3 regions of the Sphingobium sp. TomTYG65 genome follow, and region 2 is predicted to be linked to each of the others. Evidence: predicted binding sites of a transcription regulator. Region 2 holds the regulator's gene; each other region holds the start of a gene.

The links. Region 2 encodes LexA, which represses DNA repair genes until DNA is damaged. Its sites were predicted from a motif close to GTTCCNCNCTTGTTCT; they were not measured.
Region 1: ACZ5Y5_RS04030 (ATP-dependent helicase) is a predicted target of LexA. The motif match lies at 2,434-2,449, and genes of this name have one in related genera.
Region 3: ACZ5Y5_RS13375 (ImuA family protein) is a predicted target of LexA. The motif match lies at 3,228-3,243, and genes of this name have one in related genera.

The regions. Positions count from the first base shown of each region.
Region 1 covers NZ_AP027330.1:800,307-804,988, forward strand. The annotation lists gene ACZ5Y5_RS04030 (ATP-dependent helicase) at 86-2,365, opposite strand; gene ACZ5Y5_RS04035 (GFA family protein) at 2,468-2,863, shown strand; gene ACZ5Y5_RS04040 (Fe-S oxidoreductase) at 2,988-3,458, shown strand; gene ACZ5Y5_RS04045 (RrF2 family transcriptional regulator) at 3,406-3,894, opposite strand; gene ACZ5Y5_RS04050 (globin domain-containing protein) at 4,009-4,458, shown strand; gene rsmD (16S rRNA (guanine(966)-N(2))-methyltransferase RsmD) at 4,523-4,682, opposite strand, start outside.
Region 2 covers NZ_AP027330.1:1,259,723-1,264,404, forward strand. The annotation lists gene moaC (cyclic pyranopterin monophosphate synthase MoaC) at 1-328, shown strand, start outside; gene ACZ5Y5_RS06315 (molybdopterin molybdotransferase MoeA) at 325-1,509, shown strand; gene ACZ5Y5_RS06320 (hypothetical protein) at 1,557-1,712, opposite strand; gene lexA (transcriptional repressor LexA) at 1,865-2,536, shown strand; gene ACZ5Y5_RS06330 (ComEC/Rec2 family competence protein) at 2,563-4,671, opposite strand.
Region 3 covers NZ_AP027330.1:2,692,161-2,696,842, reverse strand. The annotation lists gene ACZ5Y5_RS13385 (error-prone DNA polymerase) at 1-929, opposite strand, end outside; gene ACZ5Y5_RS13380 (Y-family DNA polymerase) at 926-2,356, opposite strand; gene ACZ5Y5_RS13375 (ImuA family protein) at 2,331-3,221, opposite strand; gene ACZ5Y5_RS13370 (sulfotransferase domain-containing protein) at 3,384-4,682, shown strand, end outside.

The DNA.
Region 1 (4,682 bases), 460 kb from region 2:
CCTCTCCGCCTGATTTTGTCCTCAAAGCGGCGATTGCGTGACGAGATTACGCCTCGCCTATCCAGGCGTCAATGAATGGCAGTAGCTAGGAAGCGGGCTGAACGAAGCTGTCCATCACCCGTTTGCGGCCTGCGGTTTCAAAGTCGATCTCCAACTTGTTGCCCTCGATCTCCGCTACCGTGCCATAGCCGAATTTCTGGTGAAAAATGCGCAGGCCCACCTTCATGTCATCCCGGCCCTTATTGCCGAGCGACACGGCCGACGTACGGGCTTCGACAATGCGGGCCGGCTCGCGGGTGAATTGACCGCTTTGCTGCGCCCGTTGCCAGCCCGGACCACGCCCGGAGCCCCGCTGCACATTCGCGAAGGGGTCGGCCCGTTCCGACCAGTTGGCGCGCCATAGCGAAGCGCCACCAGCCATGCTGCTTTCTTCTTCAACATGTTCGGGCGGCAGTTCGCCCACAAATCTTGAAGGGATGGAACTGGTCCATTGCCCATAAATCCGGCGGTTCGCGGCATGCAGGATGATGCACAGCTTCCGCGCGCGTGTGATTGCCACATAGGCGAGTCGGCGCTCTTCCTCCAAACTGTTGAGGCCGCCTTCGTCCAGTGCTCTCTGGGAAGGGAAAATGCCCTCTTCCCAGCCGGCAAGAAACACGGTGTCGAACTCCAGTCCCTTGGCGGCGTGGATGGTCATGATCGTGACCTTGCGCTCGTCGGCCTGCGCATCGTTGTCCATGACCAGCGACACATGCTCTAGGAACGCGCCAAGCGTCTCATATTCCTCCATGGCGCGGGTAAGTTCGTTGAGATTCTCTAGACGGCCGGCGCTTTCCGCCGTGCGCTCGGCCTGCAACATGGCCGTGTAGCCGCTTTCGTCCAGAATTTGCCGAGCGAGTTCGGCGTGAGGAAGCTGCGCGGCACGGTCGCGCCAGCGCGCCAGGTCGCCGATGAACGCGCCCAAGCTGCGGCGCGCCTGGGGCGTCATTTCGTCCGTGTCGAGAATGCGCGCGGCCGCGAGCGCGAGAGGAACGCCCTCCGCGCGTGCAAGGCGATGCAGCTTTTCGAGAGCCTTGTCGCCCAGGCCGCGTTTGGGGACATTGACAATCCTTTCGAAGGCCAGATCGTCTGCGGGTTGATTGACGAGCCGCAAATAAGCCAGGGCATCTCTGATTTCCGCGCGTTCGTAAAAGCGAAAGCCCCCGACGATCCGATAAGGCATGCCGATCTGGATAAAGCGGTCTTCGAACTCACGCGTCTGGTGCTGAGCCCTGACCAATATCGCGACCTCGTCGAGCGATTTGCCAGACCGCTCTATAGTTTCTATCTCGTCGCCAACGCGACGCGCTTCCTCCGGGCCATCCCATACGCCGATGATGCGAACCTTCTCGCCAACGTCGATGTCGGTCCAGAGAGTCTTGCCAAGCCGGTTGCCATTCTCCGCGATGACGCCGGAAGCAGCGCCCAGGATATGCGGCGTGGAACGGTAATTCTGTTCAAGCCGAACGATCTTTGCGCCCGGAAAGTCTTTTTCAAATCGCAGGATATTGGCGACTTCCGCGCCGCGCCAGGAGTAAATGGATTGATCGTCGTCGCCGACGCAGCAAATATTCTTGCGCTGCTGAGCGAGCAGACGGAGCCAGAGATATTGGCTGCTATTAGTATCCTGATATTCGTCCACCATCACGTAGCGGAAACGCTGCTGATAGCTTTCCAGCACATCGCGGTGACGCTTTAAAATCGTGAGGACATGGAGCAGGAGGTCGCCGAAATCACACGCGTTAACATCCCGCAGCCGCGCCTGATAGGCGGCATAGAGCTTTTGCCCACGCCCGTTCGCATAGGCCTCGCTCTCTCCCGCGCCGATCTCCTCGGGGGTCAATCCCTTATTCTTCCATTGGTCGATCAAGCCGCCGAGTTGCCGGGCGGGCCAGCGCTTTTCGTCAATGCCTTCAGTCTGGATCAATTGCTTCATCAGGCGAAGCTGGTCATCGGTATCCAGGATGGTAAAGTTGGATTGCAGGCCGACCAGCTCGGCGTGGCGGCGCAGCATCTTGGCGGCGATCGCGTGAAAGGTGCCGAGCCAAGGCATGCCTTCCACAGCCGGGCCAATCATTCGACCGACGCGCTCGCGCATCTCGCGCGCAGCCTTGTTGGTGAAGGTCACGGCCAGAATTTCCGATGGGTAAGCCCGGCGAGTGGCGATTAGATGGGCCAGGCGTGCCGTCAGCGCAGCAGTTTTGCCCGTGCCGGCACCGGCAAGCACGAGCACCGGCCCTTCGGTCGTAAGCACGGCCTCTCGCTGCGGAGCGTTGAGACCCTGAAGATAGGCTGGATCATCGGGCGAAGGGGCAGGCAGGGTCATGGCCAACAACTAGGAAGCGGGGGGCGAAGGAGCAAGAGCCATGCCCTTGCACGATAGTTGGTTCTATGAGAACAAAAGGCGAATCATGCAAGGAGAAAGGACATGGCGACAGGGCGGTGTCAGTGTGGAGCCATCCAGTTCGAAGTGCAGGGTGAACCAGTTTACAGCGCGCTCTGTCATTGCTCGGACTGCCGCAGGAGCGCAGGCGCACCGATGGTCGGATGGGCGCTCTTTCCCGAAGAGCAGGTCAAGGTGAGCGGCGAGCCGAGGGAATATCAGTCATCGGAAAATGTTACACGGCAGTTTTGCGCCACATGCGGAACGGGGCTCTTCTACCGTAACCCGGCTGCCTTTCCCGGCATGGTGGATATACAGACAGCCACGCTGGACGATCAGTCCGCCTTTCCTCCGGCTATTCATGTGCAATGGGCGGAAGCGGCTCCGTGGATGGGGAAGGTGCATGAGCACCCCCGATTTGATCGCTATCCAGAAAAATAAGTAGCCGTAAGTGGTCGCTTGGCGGCAGCTAAGCAACGGTTCGTCGACCATATCGGAACGCCTGCGTCACTGATCCGGTTCTTCACCATCTAAGAGGGGGTGATGAACAGGAAAGGACGACCCGATGAAATCCATCATGCTTGCAGGCGCCGCATTGTTGGCCTTTGGCGCAGGCGCTTCCGGGATTGCGCTCGCGCAGGGCGGCGCGGGTAGCGTGGGTCAGCCGCCCGCCACGGATACGATGCCGCCGGGAGAGCCTGCTGTTCCCGCGACCCCCGCTACGCCAGCGACCCCGGGTGGGATGGGTGAGTCCGCGACGCCCGCAACACCTGCTACGCCGGCCGATCCCAACGCGGGTCAGCCCACTGGTGCGGTTCCGCCGAGCACGGGCATGGCGCCTGCGCCCGCAGGCGTACCCACCGATCCGACTGCGCCTGTCGGGAGTTCGGCTAATCCAGTTACGGTCGGAGGCAATATGACCCCGCCGCCAGCTGGCGGTAAGGACTATCCGTTGTGCAGCAGGACGGTGCAGGACAGCTGCATCAATCCGGGCGAAGCGCCTCGGTCGAAGCGGGCTGCGCGCAGGCATCGCTAGAGGATGAGGGGAGGCTGGGCAGCGCGGCGATAAGCGCCGCAAGCCCAGCCTTGTCCCGCGCTGCATCGGCCAAGCTGTGTTGGTCGAGGACGGCGAGGAAGGCGGCGGTTGCCGCCTTCAATATGCCGGAAAGACCACATGCGGAACGGAGGGCGCAGCCGCCGCAGTCGGCGAGATTCATGTCGGTTTCCGTATGGCGGATCACGTCGCCCAGCATGATCCCCTCAGGCGAGCGGGCGAGGGTGAAGCCGCCGCCGCGTCCGCGCTGGGTTGCGATAAAATCGCCTTGGCCCAGATGATGGACGACTTTCATCAGATGATTGCGCGATAGGCCGTAGCTGTCGGCGATCTCTGCGATGGTCGCGCGGCCGGTGGGCGACACCGCCAAATGGATGAGGACGCGCAGGGCGTAGTCGGTGTGGCGGGTCAATTGCATGAAGGAATGCGTTAAAAGAACGACGTTCCAGGATCAAACATGTATCGTATTTACATGTTAAAACATGCAACGTAAATGCACCTTTGTTGAGTCTCCAGCCAAAGGGGTGCATTTATGAGCCAGCTCACCGCTGAAACCATCGCGATCGTCAAGGCAACTGCTCCGGCGCTGCGTAGCCATGGCGTGGAGATCACCACCGCCATGTACAAGCGGCTTTTCCAGGACCCGTCGATCAAGGACATGTTCGATCAAGCCGCGCAGGCAAGCGGCGAGCAGCCCAAGCGGCTGGCTGTGGCGATCCTGGGTTATGCGGAGAATATCGACAAGTTGCAGGCGCTGGAGGGCGCGGTGGCGCGGATGGTGCAGCGGCATGTCGAGACGGGCGTCAAAGCGGAGCATTATCCCAAGGTCGCGGAGGCGCTGCTGCCCGCGATACGCGACGTACTGGGCGAAGGGGTCGCAACGGACGCGGTTCTAAATGCCTGGGGCAAAGCCTATTGGTTCCTGGCCGAGATTTTGATCGGCAAGGAGGTGCAGGCCTACGAGGATGCTGAGGCTGCTTGAATGACGAGCGGGCGTTTGGGGCGTCCCCCTCTCCCCAACCCTCTCCCCTGAAGGGGAGAGCGGATCAGGTTTGCGCCCTCAGCAACGTCAGGCGTGCTTTTCCGACGTCTCGGGTGGCGTCGATGGCGAAGCCCTTGACTTCCACATCTTCGCGGCGGTCGGTTTCTATGCTGATCCAGGTCGCGGCGCTGGTCCAGCCAAGGCGGCTGAGCTTGTCGAGAGCC
Region 2 (4,682 bases):
GGTCAAGAAGGGCGATGTCCTGGCCGTTGCCCGGGTCGCGGGGATCATGGCCGCCAAACGCACCGCTGACCTCATCCCATTATGTCACCCCATTGCGCTGACATCGGTCAGCATCGACTTCGATCTTGAGCCCGCCGGCGTCACCGTCACTGCGACCGCCAGAACCACCGGGCAGACGGGGGTGGAAATGGAAGCGCTCACCGCATCATCTGTCGCGCTGCTCACCATCTACGACATGGCTAAGGCGTTGGATAAGGGGATGGTCATCGGCAATGTCCGCCTGATCGCCAAGTCGGGCGGCAAGTCAGGCGACTGGCGCGCGGCATGAGCCTGCTCCCCGTCGCGGAGGCGCAGGCCCGATTGCTGGCCCTCGGTCGCCGCCTACCCGACGAGGAGATCCCCGTCTCCGAATGCGCTGGCCGTTGGCTAGCCCGCGATGTCCTTTCCTTGCGAGATCAGCCCTGGGCTGATCTATCGGCCATGGACGGTTTTGCGATCCGTGCCGCCGAATGGCCTGGCCCTTGGCGCGTAACCGCCGAAAGCACGGCCGGCGGTGCACTTCCACCGCCCATGGTTCCCGGCGAGAGTTGCCGCATCTTCACAGGTGCCCCGCTGCCGCTTGGCGCCGACACCGTCCTCATTCAGGAGGATGCTGATCTTTCAAACGGCTCGCTCAATGCTCGTGGGCCGGCTCTTTCCATCGGCCGCAATGTGCGACCCGCTGCTTCGGATTTCCGTAAGCACCAACTTCTCCTGCCTTCAGGAGCCGCTGTCGGCCCTGCTCAGATAGCGCTCGCCGTCTTGGGTGGGCACGGCGCACTGCCTGTAGGTTCCCGCCCGCGGATCGCCCTGCTCTCCACTGGCAACGAACTTGTGCCACCTGGATCGCCTACACCGCCGGGCCGTCTCCCCTCTTCCAATGCACCTATGCTCGCAGCGATGCTCCGCGCTATCGGTTGCGAGATCCTCGACATCGGCATCATCCCCGATGATCTCGATGCGATGAAGCAGGCGTTCGACCATGCCAGCCAAGCCGACATCATAGTCTCCACCGGCGGCGCGTCAGTGGGCGATCATGACCTCGTCCGCCCCGCATTTACGGGGGTTGGCGGCGATATTGATTTCTGGAAGATCCGCATGCGGCCAGGAAAGCCGCTGATGGCGGGCACGCTGCGCGACGCCATTTTCCTGGGCCTGCCCGGAAATCCGGTCTCAGCCTTCGTGACTGCAACCCTGTTCCTATTGCCGCTCGTCCGGCACATGGCTGGCGCGGCCGATCCCCTGCCCCGCACCGCCGTTGCGACGCTGGCCGCGCCACTACCGGCAACCGGCGATCGGGATGATTATCTTCGCGCCTTCCGCACCGGCGACGGCATGATAGCAGTCACCTCGCAAGATAGCGCTGCGACAGCAGCCATGGCTCAGGCGGACAGTCTCATACTTCGCCCTGCAGGCTCGTCGCCCGCGGCAACGGGTGATCAGGTAACGATCCTCCCCCTCTCCTCATGAGAAAGGGGCCGCAAAGCGGCCCCTCCCCTGGACAAACCGGGCGCTGTTCAGCGCTGTTGCTTGCCGTGATCGCTCTTGTCCTTCTTGCCTTCGCCCATTTGGCCTTGGCGGTTCTCCTGCTGCTGCTGACGGCCGCCTTGGCTTGAACGGTCACCACCCTGCTGGCGGCGCTGATTGCTGTCCTGGTTGTTCTGATTCGCCATCTTACTCTCCTATTCACCCTCTTTTAGGAAGGCGGCCAGATAACGGCTGGATCGCCTGTCCGTTCCTTTCGTTACGGCTTGCGTAAGTTGCTTGACTTGCCTTGTTCCGTTTCCTATGCGTTCTCCATCCGTTCTATGGAGGACAAGCAGGCATGCTGACGCCCAAGCAACAGGAATTGCTCAGCTTCATTCACAACAGGCTAGAGGAAGGCGGTGTATCGCCTTCGTTTGAGGAGATGAAGGAAGCACTCGACCTGCGGTCCAAATCCGGTATCCACCGTTTGATCAATGCCCTGGAAGAACGCGGCTTTATCAGGCGCCTGCCCAACCGGGCTCGAGCACTTGAGGTACTCAAACTTCCAGAGGCAATGCATCGCGCGCCTAAGGCCGTGGTCCAGCCAAAGCCGCAGCTGGCGTCCAAACCGCCGATTGCTGCGAATGATGTGATCGAAATACCCCTTCATGGCCGGATCGCCGCGGGCGTTCCTATAGAGGCGCTGGAAGGGCAAAATATGCTCTCTGTTCCGGCCGCACTCCTTGGTGCGGGCGATCATTATGCATTGGAAGTCTCCGGTGACTCCATGATCGAGGCTGGCATCCTTGATGGCGATTTCGCCCTGATACAGCGGACGGAGGTTGCGCGCGAGGGGCAGATCGTTGTTGCCTTGATCGAGGACAGCGAAGCAACGTTGAAATATTTCCATCGCCAAGGCCCTAAGGTGCGGCTCGACCCAGCCAACAGCGCCTATGAACCGCAAATCTATGACACACAGCAAGTGCGCATCCAGGGAAAGTTGGCGGGCCTCTTGCGCCGCTACAATTGATCTGATGGGCGGGATGCCGGTCGTCTCTAGGGTTGAGTAATCCAGGGATGTGCGTCGCCGGGGACTTTCCCGGTTCGCACTTCCCCATCGTCCAGGTTGATGGCCAGCCCGCCTGTCTGCATCAACAGCCGCCGGTCAGCCTTCAACCAGCGCGGCCGGCACCAAGGGGGAAGGCGACGATCCGCGATGACAATGTCCGCGTGGGCGCAGTCGTTCTCGAGTCTCTCTCTTTCCACCAAATCCCCTGTTCGCGTCAGAAGCAGCCGCCACACGCGGCCACCGCCCGTCAGAGCAACCACGCACAGATCCCTGGAACAATTCGCGTCCGGTAAGTCGGCGAGAGCCGCTAGAGGCCCTTCATAGCCCGCGCTTTCCGCCATCATATCGCGTACATAATCGCCGGCTCGTTCCCGCAAAATTGCCATGCCGCCGCTTCCGGTCCGCACAGCGACATGACGACCGTCAGCCGTCACCAATATGTCGGGCGGCGAAGTTCTGGCTATAACGACCAGCCCAACGACGACCGGCGCCATCCCAATCCATCGCCAGCCGCTTCGCCATAAGAGACAGCAGAGGCCACCCAGCACCATCATGCCGAATATGAAGTTCGGCACCACAGGGGCAGTCATCACTGCCCAGGGACTCGCTGCCACGCTGTGCGCAATCCACAGCAGCAGGTCGAGAGCCCTCGCCGTCAGCCACCATGCAGGCGCTCCCAACCCGATGAGGTCCAGCACTAATGCCAGCGCTTCCAGCGGCATGACGACAAAAGTGGTAAGCGGAATCGCTATCAGATTGGCAAATGCGCCCATCATCCCCGCCTTGTGGAAGTGAAAAAGCGCGATCGGCGCCAACACTAGTTCCACCGCAAAGCCGGTCAGGAGCAAGACGGCCAGGGAGCGCCCGAGACGCGTGACTGTTCGCTCATCCCGCGCAGCTGCAAAGGCGCGAAAGCTGGGGTACTCGCCCAAGGCGACGATTGCAATCACGGCAGCGAAGCTCATCTGAAAACTTGGTCCGGCCAGCGCCTCCGGCCAGAGCAACAGCACCAGCAGCGCCCCGGCAGCGATCAGCCGCAGCGTGATCGCTTCACGGCCGAGGGCAAGTCCCCCCAACACCAACAGCGCTGCGATGCAGGAACGAACCGTCGGCACTTCCGCGCCCGTCAGCAGCGTGTATCCGATACCTGCCAGCGCTCCGCCACCCGCAGCGACCAGCATCAATGGCCAGTCGAGCGCAGCTCGCCGGCTCAACGCCATAATCCGCATCAGCAGGAAAACGACTCCCCCGATCAGGGCAGTCACATGCAGCCCGCTGATAGACAGCAAATGAGCAAGGCCGCTGCGCCGCATCGCCTCGGCATCCTTCTCGGCAATGGCGCCCTGATCTCCGGTCGCAAGCGCTGCGGCGATACCTGCCCCGTCGCCGTCCGCTTTTTGCAAAATATGTGCGAATAAGCGGTTGCGCAGCGGCGGTGCTTCGTCCGACCGCCGTAAGACGGTGATAGGTTTCAGCGCGCGCCCTGTAGCTCCGATTCCTTGGAAATAGGCGCGTCGGGCAAAATCATAGCCGCCTGGCAGACTGGCGGGGGCAGGCGGCATCAGCCGCGCTCGAAACCGGATGACCGCGCGGCGCCCGAACCCAGCAGTTACGTCCGCTGCCGCTACATTCACACGGATCAATGGAGGCAGAGCAGACGGATCGACCGGCCGGATTGCTACGCGACTCATCTGCTGAGCGGGCACTGCATCGGCGGATATGACTTCGCCCGTCAGCTCCAGGAAGATGGGCCGGGGCAGCGGAGCTGTGCCGAATATGGCCGCTTTTCCCCAGATAAGCAGACAGCCCACACAGGCGAGCAGGCTCCCCAGCACCACCATCTGCCGCAACCGCGCGCCCGAGGGCATAAGGCATCCAACGCTCGCCAGCGCAATCGCACCGCAACAGAAAGCAAGCCATTCCAGACGGTTAGGGAGAGATAACCAAGCAGTGATGCCAATTCCCAGCGCCACCGGAACCCACAGGCCCAGTTGCTCGCGCTCCTCTTCGAGCCATTGCTCCAGCCCCACAAATAAGCGTTGCCCCGCCTGCCCGATATTCCGGCCAACGGAGGTTTGTCGTGGCTTAAAAGCCATGCTAGGGGGCG
Region 3 (4,682 bases), 1.4 Mb from region 2:
CCATCCCGGATACAGCTGAGAACATCCTGCAAGGGCCTTGCTGACTCTTCTGCATAAAGCACATCATTGGTCGCAATGAGGGGGACGCCGATTTCTCGCGCAATATCCTGCATGATCGCGACATGACGGCTGCCCCGGCCATTGTAACGGATAGAAAGGCCCAGCCATATGCGGCCCGGAGCACTGCCCTTAAGCTTACGCAGCGCCTCCTGCCATGTTGGCGGTGAAGCGGGCGGGACGAGCCTAAGGTGGGAGGCAGGTCGCCCCTTATCCTCGAAAGGATAGCCAGGAGGGGCCTTGTGCGCTTGTTGCGGCCGAGCGGTGGAGAGCGGCAGAACGATCAGCAGGAGATCTTCAAGATGCCCCAGCAGATCACCGAAACTCAGGATGCAATCGCCTTTGACGGCCTCCATATTGCCTTTAGTCAATAAACGGGTCAGCCGTCCCCAACCCAAGCGGCTTTTGGGATATGCCAGAATATCCGGCGTACCATCGACAAAGACCAAGCGGGCGCCCACGACCAGCCGGAGATCGGTTTGGCACAACGCTTCTTCTTTCGCCGTCAAAATTGGCGGTTCACAACGCTGCTTCTTGGCTTCCATTAAAGCGGCGCGCGCCCTTTCCGGAGCATCGCGCAACGCGACATAGGCCCGCACCACTCCAGCCACGCTATTCCTGTCGGCAATCCCGATGGCGCGAAGTCCAAGATGGTTTGCCTGTCCCACTAGGTCAGAGGGATGAGAAGCTCCATGCAGAAAGCTGTAGTTGGACATAACGCCCAATTCCGCAAAAGCAGGCGCTTCCCTGCCCGGTCGCGGAGGCTGGGGCCGTTGCAACTTCTCCTTCTCCCTAGCCGCCTCGATCGCATTCAATTCCCGCCTATCGATCGACTTGGGTTGGGAAGGGTTAGGCCCTTTGCCGCGTTTCATGCGAACAGCCCGTGGATATACCAGCGCGGATGGCGGGCTTCTGCGCCGTACAGGCCGTGGCGAAAAATCCAATAGCGCCGCCCGCGTGCGTCCTCGATCCGGTAATAATCCCGGGTGAGGCCGGTGCTTTCGCCCTCCACAGCGCCATCCTTCGCTTTCCACCATTCAGGCGAAATCCGCTCGGGTCCTTCATAGCGGGTCACTTCATGAGCCGCGCGGCGCCAGCGGAAATGATGCGGCGGGCCGTCGGGCACCTCTGCGATTACCTCGATAGGCTGGGGCGGATCGAACAAATGGATGGGGCGCATCGGCGGATCACCTGGCTCGGACTGGCGCGGCCAGCTGGACGGGGTGCGGCTTTCAACGGCAGGCAAGGCCAACTGCGCCTGTTCGGGAATATGGCTGTCGCGCGGTTCCAAGCGTTGGATGCGCGCCCGGCCCACCCGGACGGAAAGGCGATCGATGAGCGCGGCAATCTCTTCCTCGCGGCGCGCTTCTCCCCCCTCCAACGCTAATTGGGTGGCAGCCATCGCTTCGGCCTGGGATATGGTAAGGCGCAGCATGTCGAAACCGAAGCCGGGATCGAGCGGGTCGGACAGGCTGTCGATCCGCTCCTGCACCAGTCGCATGATGGAAGGCGCGTCGCGCACGGGCAGACTGGTTTCGATCCGCAGAGGAAAGGCGAGGCCATCGGTGCGAAAAAATAAAATCTCGAACCGGCGTCCACCCTGCCCACGTTCGCCAAGACGTTCGCCCGCTTCCACAGCCATCTCTTCCAAGGTTCGAAGCGCATAGGCGGTGCTGCCCACCGGTTCGGCAAAGCGGCGTTCAACGCGTACTGCGGGATGCGGACGACGTGGGGCAAGGGGACGGTGGCCGAGGCCCAGCAAGCGGTGAAGGGCGTCAACCGCCTCTTCACCAAAGCGTGCAGCGAGAGTCGGCGCGGGACGAGCGGCGAGGTCTCCCACCGTGCGCAGCCCCGCGCGACGCAGCGCGAGCGTGCTTTCTTCTTCGAGTCCAAGCGCTTCGATCGGCAGGCGGCGTAAAGCGCCCTCCTCATCGGCGGCGGGAACTGAGGCGAAGCGGGCCAGCGCATGGGCGCCCTCCGGCGTGCCCGCCAGCGCATGGCGCACCCGCATGCCGTGCCGTTCCAGCCGTTCGACCGCCGCACGCGCCAAAGCTTCCTCACCATTCCAGAGATGCGCGCAGCCGCTGATGTCGAGCATCAATCCCTGGGGTGGGCCAAGCGCTGCACTCGGCGTATAGCGAGCGCACCCGTCGCAAAGCCGCTCCAGCCAATCCTGATCGGCATGGGGATCGGCTTCGAACACACGCAGATCAGGTTGGCGCGCTTGTGCATCGGCCAGCGTCATGCCCGCGCTGAGGCCAATTGCCAGCGCATCAGCGTCCAGTGCCATGAGCCGCATCGCCCCGCGCACCGTTTCGACAATGACGGCGGGGGCATCCTGCCCTCGGGCCGTCCAGAGATCCTGCCGCGCGATGCGCAGCCGGTCGAGCGGGAGGAAGGGGAACCACAGCGCCAGATAGCGGCGTGTCCGCGCTGTCGCTTCTCCGGTCATGGCGTTCATCACATTCTTCTCCAAAGACGCCTCGGTCGCTGTCCCACACAAGGCGCCATGTCATGCCGTCGGGTCCTGACCGGCGGCGCAGCAGGCTAAGATCAAAGGCGCTCATTCCCGGTGCATTGCCCGGCAGCGGCACGGAAGGCGCTGCCCTCACCCTCCAGCGCGTGTCGGCTGCGCTTGGCGTCGGATCAGCGCCGATACGCAGCAGAAAAGCGGTAACACCTGATGCTTCCGCCGCGAGCGCCAAGCGACGGCTAGCGGTCAGGTCCATGAGTGGCGCGCGCCCGCGCAGTTCGATCACGAGCGCGCCAAGTGCGGGGCAACGCAAGGCATCGACTGCCGCGCGCAACAGCAACGCTTCATCCTTCATGACGCCGATCAGCAAGTGAGCGGGATCTATTCCGAGTGCGGCGAGACCCGGACCATAAGGCTGCCCGGCCGTTCCATTGGCGGGGCGGAGCCAGAACAGAGGAGAGCTTCCCGCTGCAAGATGGGCGAAGATCAGGGAAAGACCCGCTACAGCGCCTTCATCATCATCATTTCCGAGCAGTTCATGCACCCGGCCCTTAGCCAGGCCGCCGTGCAACGTCTGGTCAAAATCTAAACGCCCCGTTGCGATCCGCGCACTGGTGGGGGCGGCTGGAATTCCTTCCAACGATGCGATGTGCCGCCTGAGGGCTGCAAGCGTGTTCACCGACTCGACCATATAAATGTTCTCTATATGTTCTTTTCGGCGATGGCCTGCTTCCTGTCAATGAGGTGCGCCACAGTTTGAAAAAGGAGATGTCCGTTTCACCTCCGTTACACAATTTGGCCATCATCCAGAAAAGTTCCCCACGCCCGTGATGTGCGGAGCTAATCTATATTTATGGACACGCCCCTGATCGCCTCGCTTACCCAGGCCCCTTCCCTCCTGGCACGCCGCATTTCTTCAGCCCGTAGCCTGCGATTGGTATCCAGCGCTGCGACTGCCCTTCTAGCCTCCTATCCAAAATCAGGCCGGACATGGCTGAGATTTATTCTGGCGCAGTATTTCCTCGCATCGCGAGAATATTCGCCGATCACGACGCAGAGCATGTTCACCTTTGCGCCAAATTTCGATTTGGATCCGGTGCGCGGCATACCGGCTTTCGTGCGCAGATCGGAGGACGCGTCCTTTCCTTTGGTCCCTTCAACCCATCTTCGCTTTAAACCAACTTTGCCCAGTCGGCTTCCCGTCATATTCCTGATCCGTGATCCGCGGGCGGTACTCATTTCTGATTATCACCATGTCACGCGGCACAAGATGTCCTTCCGCGGTAGCATTGATGATTTCCTTGCCGATGAAGACAGAGGTCTTCCGCACTACATCAAATATATGAACAGCTGGGCGGCCGGGCTCGCACGACATGATCACCACATCATATATTATGAGGATCTGCTAGATAATACAGAGTCTGAGGTAGAAAAAATGCTCGGCTTCCTCGGCGAACCGGTCAATTATCAAGCGTTACGATATGCTGTGGAAAATTCATCCTTTGAAAAATTGAAAGCATTGGAACTGGCGCAGGGCATTCCTGGCCATGACTACGACAGGTCTGACGCGGATGCCTTACGGATAAGAAAAGGACAATCCGATAGTTTCCGTGAAGAACTGACAATTGAGCAGCAAAAGTTCATAGAAGACAGCTGCAAATCCCAGCTGAACAGGCGCATGCTGCCGAAGCTGGAGCGGTACGGCTTTCTCGACACGCACTCACCCGCCGCTGCCAGTCAGCTCGGAATCATGAAACCCGAGATACTGAAGGAACCAGGGCATGATTTTACAATCAAGCGCCGCCTCGCGAATCTCGGAGTCCAGTTGCTGAGCGAAGCGATGGTCATCATCGGCCTTGCCGCTATGCTCATCGCGCCTCCCATCTTGGCGATCGAGGCAGGCGAATGGCTGTTCCGGCGCGAATGGGACGGCCATTCGCTAGAGGATGGCCTAGCCCTGTTCGGGATCGATCGGGTCGGCCCAGTAGAAACGCCGACTGAGCAAGTCCTGGACGTTCTTTTAGCGCTCCCACTGACGATTACCCTGTTCCTCTACGGCCTGCTCATGCTTCTGGCCGGAGTGCATTTTGGAGATTGGGGACTGCAAGGTGTAAGGCTCAAGAAGAGGCTTGCGGTCCAGCAGGGGCGCATA